One region of the Streptomyces sp. NPDC048584 genome, then DNA from elsewhere that is predicted to be linked to it. Evidence: riboswitches for the same ligand, from Rfam matches in the RefSeq annotation. Region 1 holds a riboswitch; each other region holds the start of a gene.
What was found. Region 1 has a riboswitch for thiamine pyrophosphate ahead of thiO (glycine oxidase ThiO). Riboswitches for the same ligand answer to the same signal wherever they lie in the genome.
Positions count from the first base shown of each region.

Region 1 (4,205 bases):
TCGGCGATATCGGGCAGAGTGAGCCAGGCGGGGACGAGAGCATCGATCTTTGCGTCAATCTCGGTCACGGGACAAGCCTGCCATCTGCCACTGACAGGAGGAAGTCAGCCCCGCCCACCTGCGCCGACGCGGCGTGCCGGAACCCTCAGACGGTCGCCGCCTTCAGCGGCCGTCCCGGGTCCGCCAGCAGCTCCGCGTCCATCGCCGTGCCCGCCTCGATCAGTCTGCGCCCCTGCGCCAGATCCCGGGGCCGCCCGACCGCGAGCAGGGCGACCAGGCGGGACTCCCGCAGCCAGCAGACGCTCCACGCCGGCCCGGCGGGGTCCCCGCGCCACACGGTCCGGTCGGCGTCCGCGTGATGCCCGGCGTACTGCACGAATCGCCCGAACTGCTCGGACCAGAAGTACGGCACCGGGTCGTACACCGCCGGCTCCCGGCCGCTGAGGGCTCCTAGGATGTTCCCGGCGACCGTGCGCGGCCCCTGGAGGGCGTTGTCCCAGTGGTGGACCAGCAGCCGCTCGCCGTAGCGCCCGGACGGGAAGGACGCGCAGTCACCGACCGCGTACACGTCCGGCAGGGAGGTCGCCAGATGACGGTCGGCGACGATCTCGCCGTGCGCGCCGAGCCCGATCCCGGAGCCCGCGAGCCAGGCGGTGGCGGGCCGGGCCCCGATGCCGACGACCACGGCGCCGGCGGGCAGCCGCGAGCCGTCGTCCAGGACCACGGCGCCGGGCTCGACGCGCTCCACGCGCGTGCGGGTGCGCAGCGCGACGCCGGCCTCGGCGTACCAGGCGGCCATCGGGGCGGCCACCTCGGCGGGCAGCGCCTCCACCAGCGGACGCTCCTCCGCCTCCACGACGGTGACCGCGCAGCCCGCCTCGCGGGCCGCCGTGGCGAACTCCGCGCCGATCCAGCCGGCCCCGACCACCACGACGTCGTGCTGCCGTGCGAGCACCGGCCGCAGCCGCGCGGCGTCGTCCAGGGTGCGCAGCAGATGCACACCGGGCACGCCCTCGGCGCCGGGCAGCCGGACCGGTTCCGCCCCGGTGGCGACCACCAGCACGTCGTACGGGACGGGCCCGGCCTCCGTGTCCAGTGCGTGGTCACCGGCGCGCAGGCCGAGGGCCTCACAGCCGAGCCGCAGTTCGATGCCGGCGTCCTCGAAGTCGACGTCGAAGGCGGAGTCCTCGGCCTTGCCTAGCAGCACCGCCTTGGACAACGGGGGCCTGTCGTAGGGCTGGTGGGGTTCCGCGCCGATCAGCGTCACGGTGCCGGTGAAGCCCTGTTCGCGCAGGGCGAGGGCGGTCTGCACGCCGGCCATGCCCGCGCCCGCCACGACCACCCGCCGCGGATCGGACGGTCCCGGTTGCTGCGTCTGCTCAGTCACCCGATCACCTTAGACAGCTGACGCGGCATCACCCGGCCGGGTGCTCGACCTGTTCCACGACGCTCGTCCCGCTGCCCGGCTGGGACTCCCACTCCCAGCTCTCCTCCAGCCGCACCCGCCCGTCGGGCAGTTCGACGACCGTGGACACGCAGTGTCCCGAGGAGGTGGTGCCGTCCCGCTTGAGCTGCGCGTACCGGAAGTCCAGCCGGTCTCCCGCGCGGGTGCCCACCAGATGCCCGCGGACGACGTCGCCGCCCCCGTACTCGGCCCAGATCTCGCCGTCCCGCTCGTGGTAGACGAACCGGGTGCGGGTGCCGACCTGGCCGGGGGCCTGGTCGGCCACGGGGGCGAGGACGAGTCCGTCGAGCGATGGTGCCACGCGGGAGGCTCCCTTACAGGGTCGGTGGGGCGGGGGATACGCTGGCCAACGTACAAGCACTCGCGGGAGCCCGGACGCACCGGGCTGAGAGGGAGGCTGGCGGCCTCCGACCGTACGAACCTGATCCGGGTCATGCCGGCGAAGGGAGGGGCTGGACGCCCATGTCGCCCACACGTACCTCGGACGTCCTCGTCGTCGGGGGCGGAATCATCGGACTGGTCACGGCCTGGCGGGCCGCGCAGCGCGGTCTCTCCACGGTCGTGGTGGACCCCGAGCCGGGCGGCGGGGCCGCCCGGGTGGCCGCCGGGATGCTGGCCGCCGTCACCGAGCTGCACTACGGCGAGGAGACCCTGCTCGGTCTGAACCTCGCCTCCGCGCGGCGTTATCCCGCCTTCGCGGCCGAGCTGACCGAGTTCACCGGCCACGACCTCGGCTACCGCGCGTGCGGCACGCTCGCCGTGGCACTGGACGCCGACGACCGCGCCCATCTGCGGGAACTGCACGCCCTCCAGGAGCGGTCGGGGCTTCGGTCGCAGTGGCTGTCCGGGCGGGAGTGCCGGCGCCTGGAGCCGATGCTCGCGCCGGGGGTGCGCGGGGGGCTGCGGGTGGACGACGACCACCAGATCGACCCCCGGCGGCTGGCGGCCGCACTGGTCACCGCCTGTGAGCGGGCCGGCGTGACCCTCCACCGGGCGTGGGTGGAACGGCTCGTGGTGACCGGGGAGCGGGCGACGGGTGTCGTCACGGCCGACGGCACCGAGCTGGCCGCCGGGCGGACGGTGCTCGCGGCGGGCAGCCTCAGCGGGCGGCTGGCGGGCGTACCGGCGGACGTGCTGCCTCCCGTGCGTCCCGTGAAGGGACAGGTCGTACGGCTGACGATGCCCGAGCGGCACGGCCCGTTCCTGAGCCGGACCGTACGGGCCGTGGTGCGCGGCAGCCATGTCTATCTGGTGCCGCGCGAGAACGGCGAGCTGGTGATCGGGGCGACCAGCGAGGAGCTGGGCTGGGACACCACCGTCACCGCGGGCGGCGTGTACGAGCTGCTGCGCGACGCCCACGAGCTGGTTCCCGGGATCACCGAACTGCCGCTCACCGAGACCCGCGCGGGACTGCGCCCCTGCTCCCCCGACAACGCGCCGCTGCTCGGCCCGACGGAGCTCGAGGGGCTGCTCCTGGCCACCGGCCACCACCGCAACGGCGTCCTGCTGACGCCGGTCACCGGCGACGCCATGGCGGATGCCCTGACCGGCGGGACGCTGCCGGACGTGGCCCGCCCGTTCACCCCGCGGCGCTTCGGCGCCGCCGTCCTCACGGAGCAGTCCGCATGAACGTCTCGGTCAACGGGGAGCGGCGGGAGTTCGCGCCCGGCACCGCTCTCGACCTCGTCGTGAAGTCGCTCACCGCGGCGCCCTCGGGGGTGGCCGCCGCCCTCAACGAGACCGTCGTCCCGCGTGCGCAGTGGCCGGTCACCCCCCTGTGTGAGGGCGACCGGGTGGAAGTCCTGACCGCCGTCCAGGGAGGCTGACCATGGCCGACGATCCGTTCCTCCTCGGCGATACGTCCTTCACGTCCCGTCTGATCATGGGCACCGGCGGGGCGCCGAGCCTCGACGTGCTGGAGCGGGCGCTGGTGGCGTCCGGGACGGAGCTGACCACCGTCGCGATGCGGCGGGTGGACCCGTCGGTGCACGGGTCCGTGCTGTCGGTACTGGAGCGGCTGGGCATCCGGGTGCTGCCGAACACGGCGGGGTGCTTCACCGCCGGGGAGGCGATCCTCACCGCGCGGCTCGCGCGGGAGGCGCTCGGCACGGACCTCGTCAAGCTGGAGGTCATCGCCGACGAGCGGACGCTGCTGCCGGACCCGGTCGAGCTGCTGGACGCGGCCGAGACGCTGGTCGACGACGGGTTCACGGTGCTGCCGTACACCAACGACGATCCGGTGCTGGCGTGGAAGCTGGAGGACGTGGGGTGTGCGGCGGTCATGCCGCTGGGGTCGCCGATCGGGTCGGGGCTGGGGATCCGTAATCCGCACAACTTCGAGTTGATCGTGGAGCGGGCGGGGGTGCCGGTGATCCTGGACGCGGGGGCGGGGACGGCGTCCGATGTGGCGCTGGCGATGGAGCTGGGGTGTGCGGGGGTGATGCTGGCGTCCGCGGTGACCCGGGCGCAGGTGCCGGTGCTGATGGCCGCCGCGATGCGGTCGGCTGTGGAGGCGGGGCGGGGGGCTCGGCTGGCGGGGCGGATTCCGCGGCGGTGGTTCGCGGCGTCGGCGTCGTCTCCCGCGGAGGGGCTGGCCGAGCTGGACCCGGAACGCCCGGCGTTCCAGCCCCCACCTCCGTGAACCCGGACACCCCACCCAGGCCCCGTCCCGGCGTCCCGGCGTCCCCGTCCCGCCCGGTCGCGGGCAGGCGTGCCGCACGCGGCTGGGCGGGGCGGGGAC
Region 1 is NZ_JBICWF010000018.1:60,585-64,789, forward strand. It holds gene ACGFR9_RS31420 (Rv2175c family DNA-binding protein) at 1-68, opposite strand, end outside; gene ACGFR9_RS31425 (NAD(P)/FAD-dependent oxidoreductase) at 146-1,387, opposite strand; gene ACGFR9_RS31430 (hypothetical protein) at 1,416-1,766, opposite strand; TPP riboswitch at 1,819-1,930, shown strand; gene thiO (glycine oxidase ThiO) at 1,928-3,094, shown strand; gene thiS (sulfur carrier protein ThiS) at 3,091-3,291, shown strand; gene ACGFR9_RS31445 (thiazole synthase) at 3,294-4,106, shown strand.

Region 2 (4,205 bases), on a different contig from region 1:
CCGGCAGGGTCTCGTCGTGGAACTCGCGTGCGGTGTCCGGGTCGAGGGCCAGGTTGAACTGGTCCTCCCACCGGAACTCGAAGCGGGCGTCGGACAGCGCGTCGTCCCACTCCTGGGCACCCGGGTGGCCCTTGGCGAGGTCGGCGGCGTGGGCAGCGATCTTGTAGGTGATCACGCCGGTCTTGACGTCGTCACGGTTGGGCAGGCCCAGGTGCTCCTTGGGCGTGACGTAGCAGAGCATGGCCGTGCCCCACCAGGCGATCATCGCGGCACCGATGCCGGACGTGATGTGGTCGTACGCGGGCGCGACGTCCGTCGTCAGCGGGCCGAGCGTATAGAACGGGGCTTCATCGCAGATCTCCTGCTGAAGGTCGATGTTCTCCTTGATCTTGTGCATCGGGACATGCCCCGGGCCCTCGATCATGGTCTGAACGTTGAAACGCTTCGCGATCGTGTTGAGTTCCCCGAGCGTGCGCAACTCCGCGAACTGCGCCTCGTCGTTGGCGTCCGCGATGGAACCCGGCCGCAGCCCGTCGCCGAGCGAATAGGTGACGTCGTACGCGGCGAGGATCTCGCAGAGTTCCTCGAAGTTCTCGTACAGGAACGACTCCCTGTGGTGCGCCAGGCACCAGGCGGCCATGATCGAGCCGCCCCGGGAGACGATGCCGGTCTTGCGGTTCGCGGTGAGCGGTACGTACGCGAGGCGCACGCCCGCGTGGACCGTCATGTAGTCCACGCCCTGCTCGGCCTGCTCGACGACCGTGTCCTTGTAGATCTCCCAGGTCAGCTCCTCGGCCCGGCCGTCGACCTTCTCCAATGCCTGGTAGAGCGGCACGGTGCCGATCGGAACGGGGGAGTTGCGCAGCACCCACTCGCGGGTGGTGTGGATGTTCCGGCCGGTGGAGAGGTCCATGACCGTGTCGGCACCCCAGCGGGTCGCCCAGGTCATCTTCTCGACCTCCTCCTCGATGGAGGACGTCACCGCCGAGTTGCCGATGTTGGCGTTGACCTTCACCAGGAACCGCTTGCCGATGATCATCGGCTCGGTCTCCGGGTGGTTGACGTTGGCCGGCAGCACCGCCCGGCCCGCCGCGATCTCCTCGCGGACCACCTCGGGCGCGACGTTCTCCCGGATGGCCACGTACTCCATCTCGGGCGTGATCTCGCCCCGGCGCGCGTACGCCAGTTGCGTGACCGCCCGGCCTTCCCGGCCCCGGCGCGGCAGGCGCGGCCGGCCCGGGAAGACGGCGTCCAGGTTGCGCAGTCCCCCGCGCGGGGCGGTGTGCTTGATCCCGTCGTCCTCGGGGCGGACGGGGCGGCCCGCGTACTCCTCGGTGTCACCGCGGGCGGTGATCCAGTTCTCCCGGAGCGGAGCCAGGCCCCGGCGGACATCGGTGTCGACGAGTGGATCGGTGTACGGGCCCGAGGTGTCGTACAGCTTGACCGACTGCCCGTTGGTGAGGTGCACCTGACGGACCGGCACCCGCAGGTCGGGGCGGGTGCCCTCGACATACGCCTTGTGCCAGCCGATGGACTTCCCTGCCTCCGCGGTCTCCTCCCGGTCGGAGTTCTGCGCGGAGGCAGGCGTGCGTGCGTCCTTGTTGGTCATGAGACCTACTCCCTACGCCGGCATTACCCGGTAACAGGTTCGGCGGTCGACGCAGCGGTTTCCGTCTGCCGACGTTCCGTGTGAAACATCACTCAGCCTGGGGTGACGTTTCATGTGAAACATCGCTGGGACGGAGGTCAGCGCCCTCTCAGCCCGGTGCTCCGAGCTCCCGCGTGTACAAAAGCGCCTCCACGCTAGCGTCCTTTCTGGCGCGGTGAACAGAGGGCCTCACCCCGTTCTTGCGATGATCGGGCGGTGACGCCCACTCAACCTCCTCCGTTTCCGCCCCCCGAACCATCGCGACCACCCGGTGCCGCGGACGACGGTGGTCACGGCCACGTGCACGGCCATGCACACGGGAACGGGCACGGACACAGCCACGGGCACGGTCCGGCTGCGCCCGTCTCCCGGCATCTGCGCAAGGTCATCGCGGCGATCCTGATCCCGTTCGCCGCGGCGGTACTGATCGGACTCGCCGTGCTGTGGCCGGGCGGGGCCCCGGCGCACGAGCGCACCGGCGTCGGCTTCGACCGGCAGACGCAGCGCGCCACGGTCACCAAGGTGGTCGAGCTGAGCTGCCAGTCCGTGAACGGCTCCGCCGGCGTCCCCACCGGCGACACCTCCACCGCCGAGGGCTCCTCCGCCCAGCAGCAGGCGGACGGCACCTGCAAGAAGGCGACGATCCGGGTCGACACCGGCGACGACAAGGGCCGTACGTTCGACGAGATCGTGCAGCCGGACCAGTCCCGGCAGCTGAGCGAGGGCCAGAAGGTCGTGGTGGCCTACGAGCCCTCCGCGCCCCGGGACCTCCAGTACTCGGTCACCGACGTGGACCGGCGCTTCCCGATGGCACTGCTCGCGGGCATCTTCGCGCTCGCCGTCGTGGCCGTGGGACGGCTGCGCGGGGTGATGGCGCTGGTGGCGCTGGCGATCAGCTTCCTGGTGCTCAACTTCTTCATCCTGCCAGCGATCCTGCAGGGGTCGAATCCGCTGATCGTCGCGGTGGTGGGGGCGAGCGCGATGATGCTGATCGCTCTGTACCTCTGTCACGGGCTGTCGGCGAGGACCTCGGTGGCGGTGCTCGGCACGCTGATCTCACTGCTGCTGATCGGCATCCTGGGCTCGGTGTTCATCGGCTGGGCCGCGCTGACCGGCAACACCGACGACAACACCGGCCTGATCCACGGGCTGTATCCGGGGATCGACATGAGCGGCCTGCTGCTGGCCGGCGTCATCATCGGTTCGCTCGGTGTCCTCGACGATGTGACGGTCACACAGACGTCCGCGGTCTGGGAGCTGCACGAGGCCAACCCGTCGACGGGCTGGCGGGGGCTGTACCGCGCGGGCATCCGGATCGGCCGCGACCACATCGCGTCGGTGGTCAACACGCTGGTCCTCGCCTATGCCGGTGCCGCGCTGCCGCTCCTGCTGCTGTTCTCCATCGCACAGAGCAGCGTGGGGACGGTCGCCAACAGTGAGCTGGTCGCGGAGGAGATCGTGCGTACCCTCATCGGCTCCATCGGCCTGGTGGCCTCGGTGCCGGTGACCACGGCGCTGGCCGCGCTGGTGGTCTCGGCCGACCGCCCGACGGCACAGGCACGGACTCAGGGCCACGGACAGGCGCAGGAGCCGGCACAGGGGCCCGGGAAGGTACCGGAGGCCCGCCCTGCGGGGCGCGGCGGGCGGGGCAGACGCCGTAAGCGCTGACGGCCCGTAGGGCGGGGCAGAACGCGCTGAAGCGTTCCGCCACCCGGTCGGCGTAACGCTTCAGCCGGCGCTCTGCTCCGCCAGGATCCGGTCCAGCGCGTCGTCGAGATGGGCGTCGAAGTCGGCGAGCGCCCCCTCCTGGCCCAGCGGCACCAGCTTGTCGGTGCGGTCGAGGAAGGCCACGAGCGGGGCCGTCGATGAACGGAAGAGAGCCTGATCGGCGCCCACCTGAAGCCGGATCAGCACCTCGCCCAGCGCGTCGGGGTCGACGGGCGAGACGCGTACGTCGCCCTCCCCGCACGGCCTGCCGACACCGTCGATCAGCAGCTCCCTGCCGAACGCCCAGGTCACGGGGGCGTCTCCGGGCAAATGGAAGGTCAGCCGTACGGCGTAGGGATCACAGGTGTCGTAGCGGAGCTCCACCGGGATGCGGAAGGACAGCTCCTCCGACACGAGAAAGCTCATCATGACCTCTGCCTGTACGGATTCGCGCATCGCCTACCCCGTCATTCGCCGCGGACTGGCCGGGCATGGATCCTGACACCAAAGGGAATCTTGCTGAAAGTACACAGCAGATCACAAGGAGTGATTTTTCAGATACTGATAGACAGTGTGAGCGACCCGATGAGGTGCCCCATCTCGGCCTGCAGTCGCCGCGCCGCGGGGGCGAGCCGGTCGGCCTGGTGGGCGGGCAGCGAGATGGCCACCGCCGCGGCCATGGAGCCGATGGAGACGGGGATCGCCGCGCAGACCGTGCCCAGCGCGTACTCCTGACGCTCCACCACCGGCTGCGAGCGCCGCGCGCGTTCCAGGCGTCTGAGCAGACTGTGGTCGTCCCGCACGGTGTACGGGGTGACGGGCCGCACGGGATGACGGCCGAGGTGGTCGC
Region 2 is NZ_JBICWF010000010.1:130,183-134,387, reverse strand. It holds gene thiC (phosphomethylpyrimidine synthase ThiC) at 1-1,609, opposite strand, end outside; TPP riboswitch at 1,602-1,792, opposite strand; gene ACGFR9_RS22740 (YibE/F family protein) at 1,865-3,316, shown strand; gene ACGFR9_RS22735 (SsgA family sporulation/cell division regulator) at 3,377-3,811, opposite strand; gene ACGFR9_RS22730 (IclR family transcriptional regulator) at 3,910-4,205, opposite strand, start outside.
Region 2: it holds a riboswitch for thiamine pyrophosphate, as region 1 does, so the genes downstream of both, thiC (phosphomethylpyrimidine synthase ThiC) here and thiO (glycine oxidase ThiO) in region 1, are expected to answer to the same signal.

Region 3 (4,205 bases), on a different contig from region 1:
CCAGCCGTCCCGCGTCCCGCCGGGTCAGCGCGAAGGCGGCGAGAGCGCCGATCACCACAGCGATGGCGGTGGCGGCGACCGCGTACCGCAGCGAGTTGCCGACCGCCTCGATCGGCGCGACCAGGAACACTCCCCCGTCGTCGTGGGTCAGCTCCCGGTAGTGGCCGAGGCCGGCGGTGCCGAACGACCGCTGCACCAGCACCGCGAGCGGCAGCAGAAGCAGCACGGTCACGGTGGCGACGACCCCGCCGAGCAGCGCCCACTGCCCGGCCCCGCGCGGCCGGCGTGCGGTCAGCGAGGCGTCCACCAGCCGCAGCGCGGTCTCCCGGCGCCGTACGGTCCAGGCGTGCAGGGCGAGGATCACGCCCACGGCGACAAACTGGATCATGGTGAGCACGGCGGCCGTGGACAGGTCGAAGATCTCGGAGGTCTGCCGGTAGATCTCCACTTCGAGGGTGGAGAAGGTGGGCCCGCCGAGGATCTGCACCACACCGAAGGAGGTGAAGGTGAACATGAAGACCATCAGTGCGGCCGCCGCCACGGCCGGCGCGAGCGCGGGCAGGGTGACGGTCCGCCAGGCCGCGAACCGGGAGGCACCGAGCATCCGCGCCGCCTCCTCCTGCCGTGGGTCGAGCTGCGCCCACAGTCCGCCCACGGTGCGGACGACGACGGCGTAGTTGAAGAAGACATGCGCCAGCAGGATCGCCCACACGGTGGTGTCCAGACGCAGACCCCACAGCTCGTCGAGGAGTCCGCCGCGGCCGACCAGCGCCATGAACGCCGTACCGACGACGACCGTCGGCAGCACGAACGGCACGGTGATCACGGCCCGCAGCACCTGCTTGCCGGGGAAGTCGAAGCGGGCGAAGACATAGGCGCCGGGCAGGGCGATCAGCAGGGTGAGGACGGTGGAGACGAGCGCCTGCCAGGTGGTGAACCACAGCACCTGGCGCACATCGGACTGCGCCAGTACGTCCCCGATCCGCCCGAGGTGCCAGGTTCCGCCCGCCTTCAGTCCGCGCGCGACGATCGCGGTGACGGGGTAGGCGAAGAAGACGGCGAAGAACGCGACGGGCACGGCCATCAGGCCGAGCCGCGCCGCGCTGCCCCGCCGCCGCGCCGCGGTGTGCGTCACTTCAGTACGAGCGAGGTCCACGACTTGACCCACTGGTCACGGTTGGCGGCGATCCTCGCCGGGTCCATGGTCAGCGGGTCCTTCGCCTGCGGCCCGAACTCCACGAACTCCTGGGGCACCTGGGCGGCCTCCCGCACCGGATACACGAACATGTTGAGCGGCATGTCGTCCTGGAACGTCTTGCTGATCAGGAAGTCGAGCAGAGCCCTGCCGCCCTCGGGGTTCTTCGCGTTGCTCAGCAGCCCCGCGTACTCGACCTGGCGGAAGCAGGTGCCCTCGGCGACACCGGTGGGCGCCGTCTGCGGCCTCGGGTCGGCGTAGATGACCTCGGCGGGCGGCGAGGAGGCGTAGGACACCACCAGCGGCCGGTCGGCCTTGGCCTTCTTGCCGCCGGCCGAGCCGGAGAACTCCTCGTTGTAGGCCTGCTCCCAGCCGTCGACCACCTTCACGCCGTTGGCCTTGAGCTTCTTCCAGTAGTCCGCCCAGCCGTCATCGCCGTACTTGGCGGCCGTGCCGAGCAGGAAGCCGAGGCCGGGCGAGGATGTGGAGGCGTTCTCGACGACGAGAAGGTCCTTGTACTCGGGCTCGACCAGGTCGTCGAGGGTCTTCGGCGGGGTCAGGTCGTGCTCGGCGAACCAGGCCTTGTCGTAGTTGACACAGACGTCGCCGCTGTCGACGGGGGTGACCCGGTGCTTGTCCTGATCGACGCGGTACTCGTCGAGGATCAGGTCGGAGCCCTCGGCCTCGTACGACTGGAACAGGCCGTTGTCGAGGGCGCGGGACAGCAGGGTGTTGTCGACGCCGAAGAGGACGTCGCCCTGGGGGTTGTCCTTGGTCAGGATCGCCTTGTTCACGGCCTGCCCGGCGTCGCCGTCCTCGAGGACCTTCAGCTGGTAGCCGGACTGCTTCTCGAAGGCGGCGACGACGTCCTTCGACACGGCCCACGAGTTGTGACTGACGAGGGTCACGGTCTTGGACGCGCCGCCGCTGCCGTCGGCGTCGCCGTCGGACGACCCGCACGCGGACAGCGTGACCATGCCCAGCCCGAGGGCCAGGACCGTGACCTTCTTGGTGATGCCCACTTGATTCCTCCTGGAGGGACCAGGAAGAGACGCGGCCCTGCCCGGGACCCCTGGGCGGAGTCCCGGGCAGGGCGCAACAGCTCGAGTGATGACCGATCTCCCTACCCAGAATGACCTGGGCGAGGTTCGGAGGGTCTGCGGCCGGTGCCGCACTCTCAGCGCTGTGGCGCTCCCCTGTCGGAATATGAAGATGTGCTTACGCGAGTCACATTACCTCTCGCTCGCGGCGAGCTGACCACACGCCCCGTCGATCTCCTGTCCACGGGTGTCCCGGATCGTCACCGGCACACCGTGCGCGGCGATCGCCTCGACGAACGCCTTCTCGTCCTCGGGACGGGAGGCGGTCCACTTGGAGCCGGGGGTGGGGTTGAGCGGGATGAGGTTGACGTGCACGGGACGGCCCTTGAGCATCCGGCCGAGACGGTCACCGCGCCAGGCCTGGTCGTTGATGTCCCGGATCAGCGCGTACTCGATGGACAGGCGGCGCCCGGACGTGGCCGCGTACTCGAACCCGGCGTCGAGCACCTCGCGCACCTTCCACCGCGTGTTCACGGGGACGAGGGTGTCGCGCAGTTCGTCGTCGGGGGCGTGCAGCGAGATCGCGAGCCGGCACTTGAAGCCCTCGCCGGTGAACCGGTGGATGGCCGGGACGAGACCGACGGTGGACACGGTGATCCCGCGCTGGGACAGACCCAGCCCGTCCGGCTCCGGGTCGGTGAGACGGCGGATGGCGCCCACGACCCGGTTGTAGTTGGCGAGCGGCTCGCCCATGCCCATGAACACGATGTTGCTCAGCCGCGCCGGGCCGCCGGGGACCTCGCCGTCCCTGAGCGCGCGCATCCCGTCCACGATCTGGTGCACGATCTCGGCGGTCGACAGGTTCCGGTCGAGGCCGGCCTGCCCGGTGGCGCAGAACGGGCAGTTCATGCCGCAGCCCGCCTGGGAGCTGATGCACATGGTCACCCTGTCCGGGTAACGCATCAGCACGGACTCGACGAGCGTCCCGTCGAACAGCTTCCACAGCGTCTTGCGGGTGGTGCCCTCGTCGGTCGACAGATGCCGTACGACCGTCATCAGCTCCGGAAGCAGCGCCTCCTGGAGCTTGCCGCGGGAACCGGCGGGGATGTCCGTCCACTGCTCGGGGGCGTCCGCGTAGCGCGCGAAGTAGTGCTGCGAAAGCTGCTTCGCGCGAAACGGCTTCTCACCCGCCGCGGCGACCGCCTCCTTGCGCTCGGCGGGCGTGAGGTCGGCGAGATGCCGCGGTGGCTTCTTGGCTCCGCGGGGGGCGGCGAAGGTGAGCTCACCGGGAACGGGACGGGCCACGGTCGGGCAACTCCTCAGAGAGACGGGGGCCGGCCACCCCGAGGGGGCGGGGACGACGGCGACGCCGTGCCGGAGCCGGACAACCCCCGCAAGGGCGGGGACGTACGAAAGGGCCCACGGCCGGACACCGCGAGCCCTTCCAGAGTACCTGTTCCCCGTCAACCCGATCCGACGAAGATCACCAGCAACAGCCACACCACCGGCGCCGTCGGCAACAAGGAGTCCAGACGGTCCATGATGCCGCCGTGCCCCGGGAGCAGGGAGCCCATGTCCTTGATGCCCAGGTCGCGCTTGATCATGGATTCGCCGAGGTCGCCCAGGGTGGCGCTGGCCGCGACCGCGAGGCCCAGGAGCAGGCCCTGCCACCAGCTGCCGTCGTCGATCAGGTACTGCATGCACAGCGCGCCGGCGACCATGGCGAAGGCCACCGCGCCCAGCAGGCCCTCGCGGGTCTTGCCGGGGCTGATGCGCGGGGCGAGCTTCCTCTTGCCGAAGCGCCAGCCGACGGCGTACGCGCCGGTGTCGCTGACCACCGTCAGCAGCAGGAACGTCAGGACGCGCCAGGCGCCGTCGTCGGCGGTGAGCATCATCGCGACGAACGTCGCCAGGAACGGCACGTAGAACGCCGCGAAGACACCCGCCGTGACGTCCTTGAGGTAGCCCTC
Region 3 is NZ_JBICWF010000012.1:91,959-96,163, forward strand. It holds gene ACGFR9_RS25320 (ABC transporter permease) at 1-1,156, opposite strand, end outside; gene ACGFR9_RS25325 (thiamine ABC transporter substrate binding subunit) at 1,132-2,217, opposite strand; TPP riboswitch at 2,298-2,403, opposite strand; gene rlmN (23S rRNA (adenine(2503)-C(2))-methyltransferase RlmN) at 2,428-3,540, opposite strand; gene ACGFR9_RS25335 (phosphatidate cytidylyltransferase) at 3,699-4,205, opposite strand, start outside.
Region 3: it holds a riboswitch for thiamine pyrophosphate, as region 1 does, so the genes downstream of both, ACGFR9_RS25325 (thiamine ABC transporter substrate binding subunit) here and thiO (glycine oxidase ThiO) in region 1, are expected to answer to the same signal.